DNA from 4 places in the Chryseobacterium sp. GW823-FHT05E08 genome. Region 2 is predicted to be linked to each of the others. Evidence: riboswitches for the same ligand, from Rfam matches in the RefSeq annotation. Region 2 holds a riboswitch; each other region holds the start of a gene.
What was found. A riboswitch is a leader RNA that binds a small molecule or an ion and turns the genes downstream of it on or off. The one in region 2 is predicted to bind cobalamin.
Positions count from the first base shown of each region.

Region 1: it holds a riboswitch for cobalamin, as region 2 does, so the genes downstream of both, AC1Q7L_RS09630 (TonB-dependent receptor) here and AC1Q7L_RS20325 (TonB-dependent receptor plug domain-containing protein) in region 2, are expected to answer to the same signal.
Region 3: it holds a riboswitch for cobalamin, as region 2 does, so the genes downstream of both, AC1Q7L_RS19730 (acyl-CoA thioesterase) here and AC1Q7L_RS20325 (TonB-dependent receptor plug domain-containing protein) in region 2, are expected to answer to the same signal.
Region 4: it holds a riboswitch for cobalamin, as region 2 does, so the genes downstream of both, metE (5-methyltetrahydropteroyltriglutamate--homocysteine S-methyltransferase) here and AC1Q7L_RS20325 (TonB-dependent receptor plug domain-containing protein) in region 2, are expected to answer to the same signal.

Region 1 covers NZ_JBXAHY010000002.1:808,207-811,693, forward strand. Annotated here, with positions in the region: gene AC1Q7L_RS09620 (cytochrome-c peroxidase) at 1-184, shown strand, start outside; gene AC1Q7L_RS09625 (transporter) at 198-1,139, shown strand; cobalamin riboswitch at 1,239-1,424, shown strand; gene AC1Q7L_RS09630 (TonB-dependent receptor) at 1,534-3,487, shown strand, end outside.
Region 2 covers NZ_JBXAHY010000007.1:199,956-203,442, reverse strand. Annotated here, with positions in the region: gene AC1Q7L_RS20325 (TonB-dependent receptor plug domain-containing protein) at 1-1,508, opposite strand, end outside; cobalamin riboswitch at 1,542-1,718, opposite strand; gene AC1Q7L_RS20320 (cytidine deaminase) at 2,146-2,628, opposite strand; gene namA (NADPH dehydrogenase NamA) at 2,733-3,487, shown strand, end outside.
Region 3 covers NZ_JBXAHY010000007.1:63,760-67,246, forward strand. Annotated here, with positions in the region: gene AC1Q7L_RS19720 (YcxB family protein) at 1-294, shown strand, start outside; gene AC1Q7L_RS19725 (hypothetical protein) at 411-1,211, shown strand; cobalamin riboswitch at 1,285-1,464, shown strand; gene AC1Q7L_RS19730 (acyl-CoA thioesterase) at 1,579-1,962, shown strand; gene AC1Q7L_RS19735 (HD domain-containing protein) at 2,039-2,629, opposite strand; gene AC1Q7L_RS19740 (cytochrome P450) at 2,813-3,487, shown strand, end outside.
Region 4 covers NZ_JBXAHY010000001.1:371,709-375,195, forward strand. Annotated here, with positions in the region: gene metE (5-methyltetrahydropteroyltriglutamate--homocysteine S-methyltransferase) at 1-1,809, opposite strand, end outside; cobalamin riboswitch at 2,227-2,409, opposite strand; gene AC1Q7L_RS01715 (Lrp/AsnC family transcriptional regulator) at 2,564-3,025, shown strand; gene AC1Q7L_RS01720 (Crp/Fnr family transcriptional regulator) at 3,233-3,487, opposite strand, start outside.

The DNA.
Region 1 (3,487 bases), on a different contig from region 2:
CTTAAATGCAGTACTTAATTTCTATTCAGATAATGTGGAAGACAACCCCAATCTTGATCCTCAATTAAAACAAAACGGTCATATCGGAATTGCAATGAATGATCAGGAGAAGCAGTTTATTATTGCCTTTCTAAAAACATTGTCTGATAAGAACTTCATTTCAAATCCAAAATTTGCTGAATAAATTTAAAGTAAACATGAAAAGAATAATTTTAATCATAAGCTTGATTTTATGTAATTTATTTCAGGCTAAAACAATCGGCGACAGTCTTTATATTCCTACTGATTTTCATGCAATGGTTTTTGATGATTGTGATGCCTGTGGATGTGCTGCAGGAAATGGTTCTTCTGGTTTTGAGTCTTTATTGAATCCACAATTTATAGGAATTAAATATTTTGCACAGCATTATAAAGCAAAAGAAAACTTATTTGTAAAGGATTTAACGCAGGATCAATACTTCAATACCATTCAGCTTTGGGGAAAGATTCCTTTAACTAAAAAGCTAAGTGTGTATGCGAGTTTACCATTTCATTTTCATGAAAAGAAAACAATGCAGGGTGATATTAAGATCAATGGAATTGGAGATTTGAACTTGATGGGAATCTATCAGTTGATCAATTCAAAAGATAATATTCATCAATTAAACGGAGGAGTTGGAGTGAAAGTTCCCTTAGGAAAGTTTGACGAGAAAGGAATCACAGGCGTTAATCCGAGTTTTCAGCTGGGAACAGGAAGCTGGGATTATCAGATGGTTTTGAATTACAAATTTCAGAAAAATAAAGTTGCTGTTCTTTTAAACACAGATTATACCATTAAAACAGAGAACAAAAAGCATTATGATTTTGGAAACCAATGGAATTATTCTGCCACCGGATTCTATCAACTTATTGCCAATGAAAAAGTTATTTTTTCAGGAAAAGCCGGAATGCAGGGAGAAGTATACGACAGAAATAAACAATTTCGTGAAGATCTGCCCAATACCGCAGGAAGTGCTTTGTACGGAAAATTGGGCTTTGAAGCCTCTTATAAAAAGTTTAGTTTGGGAAGTGAAGTGATGCTTCCTGCCTATTCTAATTTGGCAGGAGGAGATATTGAAGCGAAATCCCGATTGAGTGTTTTTATCAACTTTGGAATTTAACATAATTATTTACATCCCGTTAAAATTTTAACGGGATGTTTTTGTTATTTAATTGAGAATCATTTGATTAATCAAAATATTGTATCTGCCGATAATTTTCTATCTTTGCCGAAATCTGGTGAGCCCTAAAAAGCGCTTAAAAGGGAATTCGGTGTAAATCCGGAACAGACCCGCTGCTGTAAGCTCCACAAAAAAGTTTTTGAAAATTATATCCACTGTTTTTTTAATGGGAAGGATTTCAAAAATGGAGTAAGTCAGAAGACCTGCCAGAAGATTTAACGTTTGACGCTTTCGTGGAATAAAGCTTAGGACAACAATGATTCTGTGCAGTTATCGCTGTGCTTTTCATTGCTGCTTTCTTATATCCATTAGCGTTATTATTTTCAAAGAGCTAATGGTATCAAAATTTACTTCCGGACTTCATAAAGTTATTATCACAATTTTTGTGCTAATGGCTCAATTATACTTTTCTCAAACCAGAAAAGACAGTATAAAAGAGAAATCGATCAAGGCTGTTAATATTTACAAAAAGAATTTTAAAGAGATTCTTCCTGCGCAGACCCTTTCGGGAGAACAATTAGAAAGACTGAACAGTCAGTCGGTTGCAGATGCATTGCGTTATTTTTCCGGAGTTCAGATTAAAGATTACGGTGGAATTGGCGGAATGAAAACCATCAATATCCGAAGTTTGGGAAGTCAGCATGTAGGAGTTTTCTATGATGGAATTCAGCTAGGAAATGCACAAAACGGATTAGTGGATCTTGGCCGTTTTTCGTTAGATGATATTGAGGAAATTTCACTGTATAACGGACAAAAAAGTGAAATTTTTCAACCTGCAAAGGATTTTGGATCGTCAGGTTCAATTTATCTTCAGCCTAAAACTCCAAGTTTTAAAGGAAATCAGAAAACAAACTTCGTTGTCAGATTAAAAAACAGTTCTATCGATCTTTTTAATCCGTCATTTCGTTTAGAACAGAAAATTTCGGATAAAGTTTCTGCAAGTTTTAGTTCAGAATTTATTCAGAGTGATGGTGTTTATAAATATAGATATTCGCGGAAATATCCTGACGGAGCAGTTGCTTATGATACGATTTTTAAAAGATTTGATTCTGATATTAAAGCAAAGCGTTTTGAAACCAGCGTTAACGGAATTTTAAATAACGGAAGCTGGAATGTAAGAGGTTATGGCTATTTATCAAACCGAGGAATTCCCGGAGCTATTGTAAACAACCGTTTTGATGCGAGAGGACAAAGAATGGTTGATGAAAATTATTTCGTTCAGGCTAATTTCAGAAAAAAGATCTTTCCAAAATTTGAAACACAGTTCAAAGCTAAATTTGCATACGATTATACTAAATATGTAGATACGGTTTCTTCAATTAAGATTCAGAATCAGTATACCCAGAAGGAGTTATATCTTTCATCGTCCAATTTGTATTCTATTACGCCAAATTGGGATGTGAGTGCGAGCGTAGATTTTCAGTATAATACGCTGGATGCCGATTTAAGGCAGTTTTCTTATCCCACCCGTTATACTTCGCTTGTGGCTTTTGCAACAACTTATCAATGGAACAGGTTTAAATTTTTAGGAAGTGTTTTAGGTACTTTTATTCATGAAGAAGTAGAACTTAACACCAAAGCTCCCGACAAAACAGAATGGACGCCGGCCGCATTTTTAAGCTATCAGCCTTTTGATTCTAAAGATTTTACCTTGCGTGGTTTCTATAAACGTATTTTCAGGATGCCTACTTTCAATGATCTGTATTACACATTAATCGGAAGCTCTTCTTTAAGACCCGAATTTACGGAGCAATACGATCTAGGTTTTACCTATCAAAAATTTTACGATAATAATAACTTCTTTAAAGGTTTTTATGTAAAAGTAGACGGGTACTTCAATCAGGTGAAGGATAAAATTATTGCTTCTCCTAATGGAAGTATGTTCCGATGGACGATGCAGAATCTTGATTATGTTGAAATTTTGGGTGCAGATGTCAATATTCAGGCAGAATTGCAGGTCGGAAAAGTAAAAATCAAACCATTATTAAGCTATACTTATCAAAGTGCAAGAGATTTTTCCGACAGGGAAGAGTCTTTCTTTGGAGATCAGATTCCATACACACCTTGGCACAGCGGAACATTTACTTTAATGGCGGATTATAAAAATTGGGCTTTCAATTACAGTTTCATTTATGTAGGAGAGCGTTACGACATCAATCAAAACAATATCGCGGTTAATCATATACAGCCTTGGTATACGCACGATCTATCGATACAGAAAAAATTCAATTGGAAATCTCATCAGTTTAAAGCAAGTTTTGAAGTAAATAATGCTCTGAACCAATACT
Region 2 (3,487 bases):
TTGGTGTATGAATATCCTAAATTCGTTCTTAAATTATGCTTCCCGAATTTTCTTTCATAATCAATTCTGGATTCAATTCCATAAGATTCAACTCTGTTGGTGTTGAAAGCCGAGTAGTATCCTAGTGGACTAGGCAGCCATTGGATCATATCCTTGATTTTCATATAATACGGCGTAACCGAAAGTTGTACACCAGCAATGTTAAATTGATTTCTCAATTCAAACTGATACGATGTCTCTGGTTTTAAATCTTTATTTCCGCCTGGACTCCAGTAAAGATCATTAAATGTTGGAAATCTGAAATTCCTTGAAGCACTGATTCCCACATTGTACCAATCGACAGCATTCCATTTTCCGGAAAACGAAAATTGGAGTGGCGAACTGATATCTTCAACAAAATCTTTTTTAACTCCGGCTTCAAAACGAAGATCTTTCGTAGTGAAATAACGAAGTAATCCCGCTACAGAACCTACATTTCTACTTATATGATCGATTCCGGATGCATAACCTTCGCCTTTATTAACCTGAAATTCTGTAATTAAGTTGAAATTTAATTTTGGAACAATAAAATAATTAAAATCATTTTTCAGAATATAATTTTTTCCTGTTCCGCCACTTGTTTTTGGCCCGTCGATATTCCCGAAATATTGGAAGTTTTCTTCTGTGTAAGCTGCTTTAAATGAATTGCTGAACTTAGTTTTATTCCAATCCCAAGAAATTAAACTTCTTACATTTTGAGTTTCATATTTCGTCGGAGTCTGGCTTTCAAAGAAAATAGGATAATGCTGATTTCCATTAAAAAACTCAGAGATCCAAGAGATTTGGTGATGAGGTGCTATTTTATAAGCCGTCGAAAAATTGAAATTGGTGTTATTATATTTTCCGTTTCTGTTGATATAATTATTTGAATTTTCAACTTCATAATCATTTTCACTAATAGAATAATGACCGGAAGCCTTAAAACTGAATTTCTCGTTGCTGTAAGATGCTTTGAGCAAATTATTAAAAGTACCGAAAGATGCTGCCTCAGAAAATAATGAAGCATGCGCTCCTCTGTTAAAATCCAGATTATTATTTAAATGGATGCTTCCACCGATCGCGCCACTGCCATAACTTACACTTCCTCCACCTGATTTTACAATAAGCTGATCAAATCCGCCAAAAGGGATATTATTAACATCACCCTGACCCAAAAAGTTAGAGTTAATATTAATTCCGTTCCATACAAAGGCAGTTTGCGAAGCTGTTGTCCCTCTGAAAGATGGCGAAGAAACCGCTCCACGACCATTTTCTTTGATATAAACAGCAGATTGAAAGCGTAAAAGTTCAGAAAGATTGGTTGAGTTTTTCTCAGCATCCTGAGGAGTGATGGTGGTAACGTTATGAAAAAGCTTAACCTTACTCATTTGGTTATCAAAAACATAAACGGTGTCAATGGTTTTCTCCTGTGCGAAAAGAAAACAACCATAAGACGAAAAAAGCAGTACTAAAGATCTTTTTATATCCATCACTATTTTACTTTTCCTCCGAAAGCAATCTATTTTTTTATTATGATTTTGGCAGGTCTCCTGACTTTCGCTTTTCTACACCTTCCCGTTTGCACAGTGGTTTTTCGTAGAAATTTCGGTTGCGATTTACAGTTGCGGGGACAGTTTGGGGGTCTCACCCAATTCCCTTTTCATTCCAATACACTGGAAACCAAAATTTTTGCAAAGATAATTTATTAAATTGAAATGCAAAATCGTAAAAGGTTTAAATTAAAAAATCCAACAATATCTATTATTCAAAATTGCCTATTACCAATTACTCATTGCCTATTTTTCAGGAGCTATTTCCAGCTATCCACTCATACTCCTCGCGCCACCACTCTCCAACGCTCAAACCCTCCCACACTCCAACTCTTACTGCGGGGTAACCGTTGCTATCTGGGCTAGGGTATTTGTCGTTCTTTCAATATTCGTCATTGCGAACCGAAGGTGAAGCAATCTCATAAAAAAATTAGTGATAAAAAAGAGTGCTTCGTCGCTTTGCTCCTCGCAATGACAATAAACTTCGCTGAGTGAAACGCCTTTGCGAACGAAAAATATTCTCAATGATTTTAAAGAAAACCTTTGCGATCTTCGCGCTAAAAAAAGCACTCACAAACTATAAGAAAGTAGCATCAAAATAAAACGGCAACAAATCCTTAATAGAATTCACTTTCACGACCACATCATTCATGCTCGAAAAATAAAGATCAATATTTTCATTCTGCTTGGTTTCATATTCAATTAAGCTTTGTCGGCAAGCTCCACAAGGTGGAATCGGCGGATTTTTCTCGTGAAATTCTCTCGGTCCGCCAACAATAAAGATCTTTTTGATCTTTTCATTCGGAAAATTGGCTGCTACCCAGAATAAAGTCGTTCTCTCAGCACAAAGTCCTGACGGAAAAGCCGCATTCTCCTGATTGTTTCCGGAAAAGATCTCTCCATTTTCCAATAAAACCGAACAACCTACCAAAAAGTTGGAATAAGGCGCGTAAGCATTTTCCCTGGCTTGTTTTGCTCTTGCGAACAAAGTATTTTCTATATCGCTAAGTTCACTGCTATTTTTAAAATATTCGTAACCTATCTGTATGTCTTTTTTCATATATTGTGGACCTAAAAAAGGGGGATAAAATTACCTCTTTTTCACCAAGTGGGCAATATTATTTTGTCCTTCAAAATTTTAAATTAAAATTCAAAACATCAAACATGTTATACACTCCTATAAAATTCAGAAATGTTGAAGTAAAAAACCGATGGGTAATGTCCCCAATGTGTATGTATTCTAGTGAAAACGGGATGGCTAATGATTTCCATTACGTCCATTACGGAAGCAGATCGCAGGGCGGAACAGGATTAATTATAGTAGAAGCAACCGGCGTAGAGCCCCGTGGAAGGATCACCAATCATTGCATGGGAATCTGGAATGACCAGCAGGCAGAAAAACTACAGAAAATTGTTGAGTTTGTTCACAAGAATTCAGACAGCAAAATAGGAATTCAGATTGCACATGCTGGAAGAAAAGGCTCAACTTGGAACAATTTGCAAATTCCTGTTGAAGAAGGTTGGGAAACTGTTGCGCCAAGCCCGATTCCTTATCACCCAACAGAAAGAATTCCGCATGTTTTAACAGTAGAGGAAATCAAAGAACAGGTTCAAAACTTTAAAGAGGCAGCAAGAAGAGCGGTAAAAGCAGGTTTTGATGTAATCGAAATTCATGGTGCTCATGGCTATTTGGTTCACCAGTTTTTATCTCCGCTTTCTAATATCAGAACGGATGAATATGGCGGAAGTTTTGAAAACAGAATCAGGTTTTTATTGGAAATTGTAGATGCTGTAAATGAAGAATTGAACGAAAATGTTGCGCTTTTTGTAAGAATTTCCGGAACAGAATACGCTGAAAATGGTTGGGATATTGAAAGCAGTGTAGAATTGGCGAAAATATTAAAAAATCATTCAGTTGA
Region 3 (3,487 bases), 140 kb from region 2:
ATCAGAGGTTATTTTAGTATTAAAAAAGCTTATTATTCAGACAAAAAAATTCAGGAAAATATTTCTTATACTTTCGTTGAAGATAAAATTAAAACCGAAGGAGAGACATTTGAGAACGATTTTCATTGGAATACGGTTTCCAGAGTAAAAGAATTAAAAGATTGGTTTCTTATTTATCATAGTTTGCAAACCATGAATATGATTCCTAAAAAAGATTTTACAAAACAGGAAATTGTAGCGCTCAGAACGATTATTAAAAATAATGGCGTAAAAGCGAAACTTAGAAATGATTAATATTATAGAAAAGAGAATGTTTATATGCATTCTCTTTCTTTTTATCATTAATACAATATATAATTATGTTCAGAAAAAGCATTTAATTTATATATTTGAAGAGTCAAAAATTTTTCATGATGATTTCCGCAAAAAAAGTATTTTATTTATCAATTTTCAGTGTTTTTTCTTTGAGCTTAATGAAAGGGCAAAATAAAGTTCCTTTTGGAGTTGTAAAAGCTGAAGAAGGCTACGCCATGGTACGTGTTGCTAAGGATAATTACCGAAAAATTGTGGATAAAATCCGTATGCGCCGAGGAGATGTTTTTGTATATGTAAAACCCGCTCCCGGAGAAACAGAATGGATCTGGATCAAATATCCTGACAAAGACGACACCGAAAAACCTTTCGTAAGGTATGATTCTCTGAACAAAGAAGGTATGGTGAACAAAGACCGTATCGCTTACATCGATCAGTTACCACCTTACACTCCATCAAAATCTAAAAACGGAAAATCTCTTATTTTTACAGATAATACTGATCCGAAAATTCCGGCTAATCAAAGAAGTAAAGTAATTATTGATGTTTACCCATCCACCGCGAGTTATCGTAAAAAGGAAAAAGATGCTAACGGAAAAATCCTTACCATTGATAAAGTAAGACCTTGGGGAATCGGTAATGAACTTCCTGAAGGTGTGACGGAAATTAAATCTATCAGGATTCAACAACCTGGAAGAGGTTCTGTTTTTGTGAGAGAAGCTATTAAAAATTTATTCCAACCAACAATGGACTTCAATAATGTTGGGGTGACTTCTATCGATAATGATCACATCTTTCTTTATATGATCAATGGCTCAGGAGAAAACCGTTATACCACGCTTTGGACGATCAAAGAAGGCAAGGTTATCAGCCAGATCATCTATAATAATCCGGAATAATTCGTTTATCTTTCATATAATCCTTATTTTTGCACCGAAAAGTTATTTTGCTTTTGGCTTCTAGCTGATGGCATGTGGCTTTTTAGAAACTGGTTCTGCTTAACTGCAGATTAAAAGGGAATCGTGTGAAAATCACGAACTGTCGCGCAACTGTAAGTAACGAAAAGTCTTTATCAAGAATCCACTGTGCGAGGCATGGGAAGGAGATAAAGATGTTACAAGTCAGGAGACCTACCTATTTCTTTAAGACAAAAACTTTCGCGATCTGAAGTTTATTGATCAATAGTTTTTTTCAGGAATTTCTATGTTCCTGTTATTTTCTGTTTGTTCTAATATTCTTTCTTTTCGCTTTAATTAATAATGAAATATGACTACAGAAGAAAGAATTAAAGCATCCGAAACCAGCATTTTTAAAGCCGTTTTCCCTAATACAACCAATCATTACGACACCCTTTTTGGAGGTACAGCGATGCAATTGATGGATGAAGTGGCATTTATCACCGCAACCCGATTTGCCAGAAAAAGAGTGGTTACAGTAAGCAGCGACAAGATTGATTTTAAAAGACCAATTCCTGCAGGAACGATTGTGGAGTTAATTGGTAAAGTTTCTCACGTTGGAACAACAAGTATGAAAGTAAATGTAGAAATCTACACTGAACAAATGTATTCTTACGAAAGAGAAAGAGCAATTGTTGGTGATTTTACTTTTGTGGCGATTGATGAATTTAAGAAACCAATTCAAATATTATAAATCCTTTTTATGGTTTCGGCGGCCTTTGGCCGCCGAAACCTCTTTTACTTTTATATTATCACAAGGATAAATAAAATTATCTTACAACCTTCTCAGTTTCCAAATTTTTAATCATTAAATACTGAAAAGCCTCTCCCATTTCATCTGAAGCTCTGCTGATTGCATTCTCCAACATATTTCTGACCTGATTTTCGGTTACTCCGACTTCTGTCCAGCTTTTTCCTGAGGTGTGAGAATTTAGAATGAAGGGCATAATTCTGTCGATTGCACAGGCAAAAATAGCGTCGGGAGTTTGCTCTTCTTCAAATTCAAGCCAAAGATTGAAGAACTCAGAACGTAAAGGTTCATCTAAAATTCCGAAAATATTTTGAGCGGATTGTTTTTCTCTTTCAAATTTCCCGACCATTGCTGCTTCATCAAATAGGAAAGTATCTCCGGCTTCAATTTCCACTAAATCATGAATGGAAAGCATTCTTATTACTCTTAACAAATCAACATCTGCCCTGTTTTTCGCATATGGAAAAAGGATTTGAGCTAAAATAATGATCTGCCATGAATGTTCAGCCGTATTTTCTCTTCTCGAATCATCGGCATTATAATTTCTTCTCTGTACATTTTTTAAAGCATCAACTGCTAAAATAAAATCGATCTCCTTTTGTATCTTCATTTTTACTCTTTATAGTATTGATTGATTGGATGCGTCTCTTAATTCAAAATGATTTTGTCTACATGTGACACCACGATATATTTATTTAAAATTCCAACCAAATAGTATTGCAAAAATAAGGGTTTTGATTGTAAAGCTCATTTATGTAAGAGATTAATTGTATTTTTAATAGAAATATTCAACATGCATCCAGAGTTTAATTATCCGGCAGAAATCAAGGGAAAAAGAAAGCTATATTCTTTATTTAAAGGGTTAAACCATCCGTTGGAAGTCATTAGCGGAAATCATCAATCTGTAGGTGATAATTATTATATTAGAGCAAGTTTTACCGATAAAAACTTCATCTTTTCTCAGGATAAAGAGTTTGTTGAATATATTTTAAAACAGAATCATAAAAATTATCAAAAATCTGAAATACAATCTGTCACTTTAGGAAAATATCTTGGAAAAGGACTGTTAACCAACAATGGAAAAGACTGGTTAAAGCAAAGAAGACTGATTCAACCAGGTTTTGGTAAGGCAAAAATTGCCAATCTTGTTTCCATTATGGAAGAAGAAATTGATAAATCTCTTGAGTCATTTAAAACCGAATCTGAGGTAGATCTGTATGATTTCTTTCATTCTCTGGCTTTTAATATTGTTGCGAAAACCCTTTTCAGTTCTGATGTTGACGAAAATACCGTGAATGAATTAAGCAAAATAATCACAGAAGTTCAGGAAGTTTCTACCAAAGAAGTTCGTTTACCTTTTTATACCAATATCTTGAATATTTTCGGTGTTATTGATAAAAACATTGAAAAAAGTAAGAGATCAAAAGCGATCATTCAAAGTGTTTTAGACAAAAGAAGAAGTTCGGGC
Region 4 (3,487 bases), on a different contig from region 2:
CGCTTTTTCCAAATCATTTACTTCATCACGAATCGCCAAAGCAATTTGTTTGCAAGTCAATGAACGAGGTTGATCGTCACGCACAAAAGACCATTGAAGAATCGTTACAGGTCCCGTCAACATTCCTTTTACCCATTTTTGAGTTAAAGATTGAGCATATTCAGCCCAATAAACCGTCATTGGATTCGGTCTGTGAACATCTCCAAAAATCACTGGCGGTTTCACACAACGGCTTCCGTAACTTTGAACCCAACCGTTTTGTGTAAAAGCAAATCCCGCCAACTGTTCCCCGAAATATTCCACCATATCGTTTCGCTCAAACTCTCCGTGAACCAAGACATCGATCCCTATTTCTTCCTGCCAACGGATGGTTCTTTCGGTTTCCTGTTTTAATAAATTGTTGTATTGTTCGGCATTTAATTCTCCTTTTTTGAATTTTGCTCGCCAGGTTCTCACTTCTTTCGTCTGTGGAAACGAGCCAATTGTCGTTGTTGGAAAAAGAGGAAGATTCAAAACTTGCTGCTGAGTTTCTTTTCTTATATTAAATGGTGAATTTCTCTTTGCATCTTCTTCAGTCGTCACATCAACACGATTTTTCACATCCTGATTGTGAATTAATGTTGAGGTTTTACGGTTTTCAATGGCCTTTTTATTTTCAGCCAAAGCTTGTAAAACATTATAATCCGGATTTTCTGAAGCTAATTTTTTTAAATTAACAATTTCATAAATTTTCTGTTTTGCAAAAGCCAGCCATTGCTTGATTTCAGGAGATAAAATATCTTCGTTTTTCTCAGAATCAAGGTCGAAAGGAGAGTGGAGCAATGAACAAGACGGTGCAATAAAAACTCTTTCCGAACCAATTTTTTGAATGGCAGTTTTAATGATATTTAATGAGTTTTGGAAGTCGTTTTTCCATATATTTCTACCGTCAACAATTCCTAAAGAAAGGCTTAAAATTGTTGGAATATTATTTAAAACTTCATCCAACTGTTCTGGTGAACGAACTAAATCAATATGCAAAACATCGATCGGAAGGGAAGTAGTCAAGGCAAGATTATCTTTTAATCCATCAAAATAGGTAGCTACAATGAATTTCAGATTTGGGAATTGTTTTCTGATTTCAGCATAAATAAACTGATATGTTTCTTTCGCTTTTTCATTTAAATCTAAAGCTAAAAAAGGCTCATCAAACTGAATATATTCTGCACCGTGATTTTCCAGTTCTTTTAAAATCTGAATATAAACGGGAAGTAAGTTTTTTGCTAAATCCAATTTATCAAAGCCTTCTTCTTTTTCTTTTCCTAACAATAAATACGTTAATAAACCGATAATGACAGGTTTTGCATTAATTCCGGCTTGTTTTGCACTGATGAATTCTTGGATGATTTTATTGGAGAATAGCTTAAACTCCTGGTTTTTCTGAAATTCAGGAACGATATAATGGTAGTTGGTATCAAACCATTTGGTCATTTCCATGGCGGTGATATCCAATCCATCTTTCTGAAAACCTCTTGCCATTGCAAAATAAAGGTCGAGTTCAGACTTTTTGAGAGCAATTTCCTGATAACGTTCCGGAATTGCTCCAACCGTTAACGTCATATCCAAAACCTGATCGTAATATGAAAAATCATTACATGGAATAAGATCAATTCCTGCTTCCTGCTGTAATTTCCAGTTGTTTTGAGTGATGGTTTTTCCAACTTCCAACAATTCGTCTAATGGGATCTTGCCTGACCAATAGTTTTCACAAGCTTTTTTAAGTTCTCTGTTGCTACCAATACGCGGATAGCCTACTAAGTGTGTTTGCATTTCTTTTAAACTTTTAAATTAAATTTGATTTTAAAAGTTCTTCAGACACTTCGAAATACAGTCGAGGAAAAGAGTTTATGGAATAGAGTAAATACAGTGAGGACGTAATTTTTTCTTTAAATAAAAGAATTGGCTTAATGTTTTTTATTTTTTTGACGCCAAGTTTTAATTCAATTTTCTATATTATTTAAGCGGGCAAAGAAGAATCAATAAATTGATTTTAAGAAGCGGGCGTATAAAACATAAGCTTCATCAGCGACAAAGTCGCAAATCTTTGCTCCTTTAAAATAAGAAGTCATCATAAAAATCTTTGCGTTTAAAAAATAAATTAAATTAAAACTCAATTCAATTTAATTTCAAACCAAATACGTTCAAAAGTATCATCTGTATGACCCAAAAGCTTCAAACCGCGAAAGCATTGTCAATTCGGAACAGGCAGGTCTCCTGACTTGTAACAGTTTTTGTCATCCTTCCCGTTTGCACAGTGGATCTACTTGGACAAAAACTTTTTATGTTACTTACAGTTGCGCGACAGCTCGTGATTTTCACACGATTCCCTATTAATTTACCTTAAGTAAAACCTTTTCCGTTTGATGAAGTATGTTAAAGAACAAAATGGAGTTCAAAGATATTGATTAAAGTGAATTGATTGGCTTAGTGCTAAATATTAAGTATAATATTTTGTTTAAATTAATTTAAAAAGATATTTATTCTTTAAATTTGAAAAATAGAATCAAAAAAAGAATATTATTCTGTGGAAAGACTCGATGAAAAGGATCTTCAACTGTTAAGAATCCTACAAAAGAATGCAAAATTGACCGTAAAAGAGTTAGCGAAAGAAGTTAATCTTTCAGCATCGCCTGTTTTTGAACGAATGAAAAGACTCGAACAGGAAGGTTATATTAAACATTATGCAGCCGTTTTGGAAGCTGAAAAACTGAATCGTGGTTTTACCGTTTTTTGTCAGGTCAAACTAAAAATTCACGACCGTTCTGTTGGAAATGAATTTGTGAAAGATATTCTACAGATTGATGAAGTAGCTGAATGTTATAATATTTCCGGGGATTTTGATTTTCTCTTAAAAGTTCAGGTACGAGATATGAAGCATTATCAGGATTTTGTGTTCAATAAATTGGGCTCTGTAGATTCCATCGGAAGTACGCACAGCACTTTTGTGATGGCGGAAGTGAAGAATATTTATGGGGTGAATATTTAGTAATTGTAAATTTTAACCACAAAAGAGGCAAAAGCTATTTGATACCCATTATTAGGAGACAATAGTTTTCAAAAGAATAAAAATCAAAGATTTTCAAAACTAATGTGTTCTTATTTGCGGTCGATTGATTAACTTAAAATACTTATGTGTTAGTCTTTTGCAACTTTTGTGGTTAAAATAAATAGTTTAAACAATTTTTATTTTAAATTATCTCCGACTTCTAATCCTACTCAAAGAAACAGAAGTAATTCCCAGATAAGACGCAATATAATGTTGCGGAATTCTGCGGATAATCTCTGGAGATTGTTCAAATAATTGATTATATCGTTCTTCCGGTGTATCTTTTATTCTGGAAATAAATAATTTCTGATACTTTAAAAGTCTTTGCTGAAGGTTATTATAATAGAAATCTTTGATGTAAGGATTACGCTCCATTTTCTGTCTGAAATCTTCAAGAGAAGC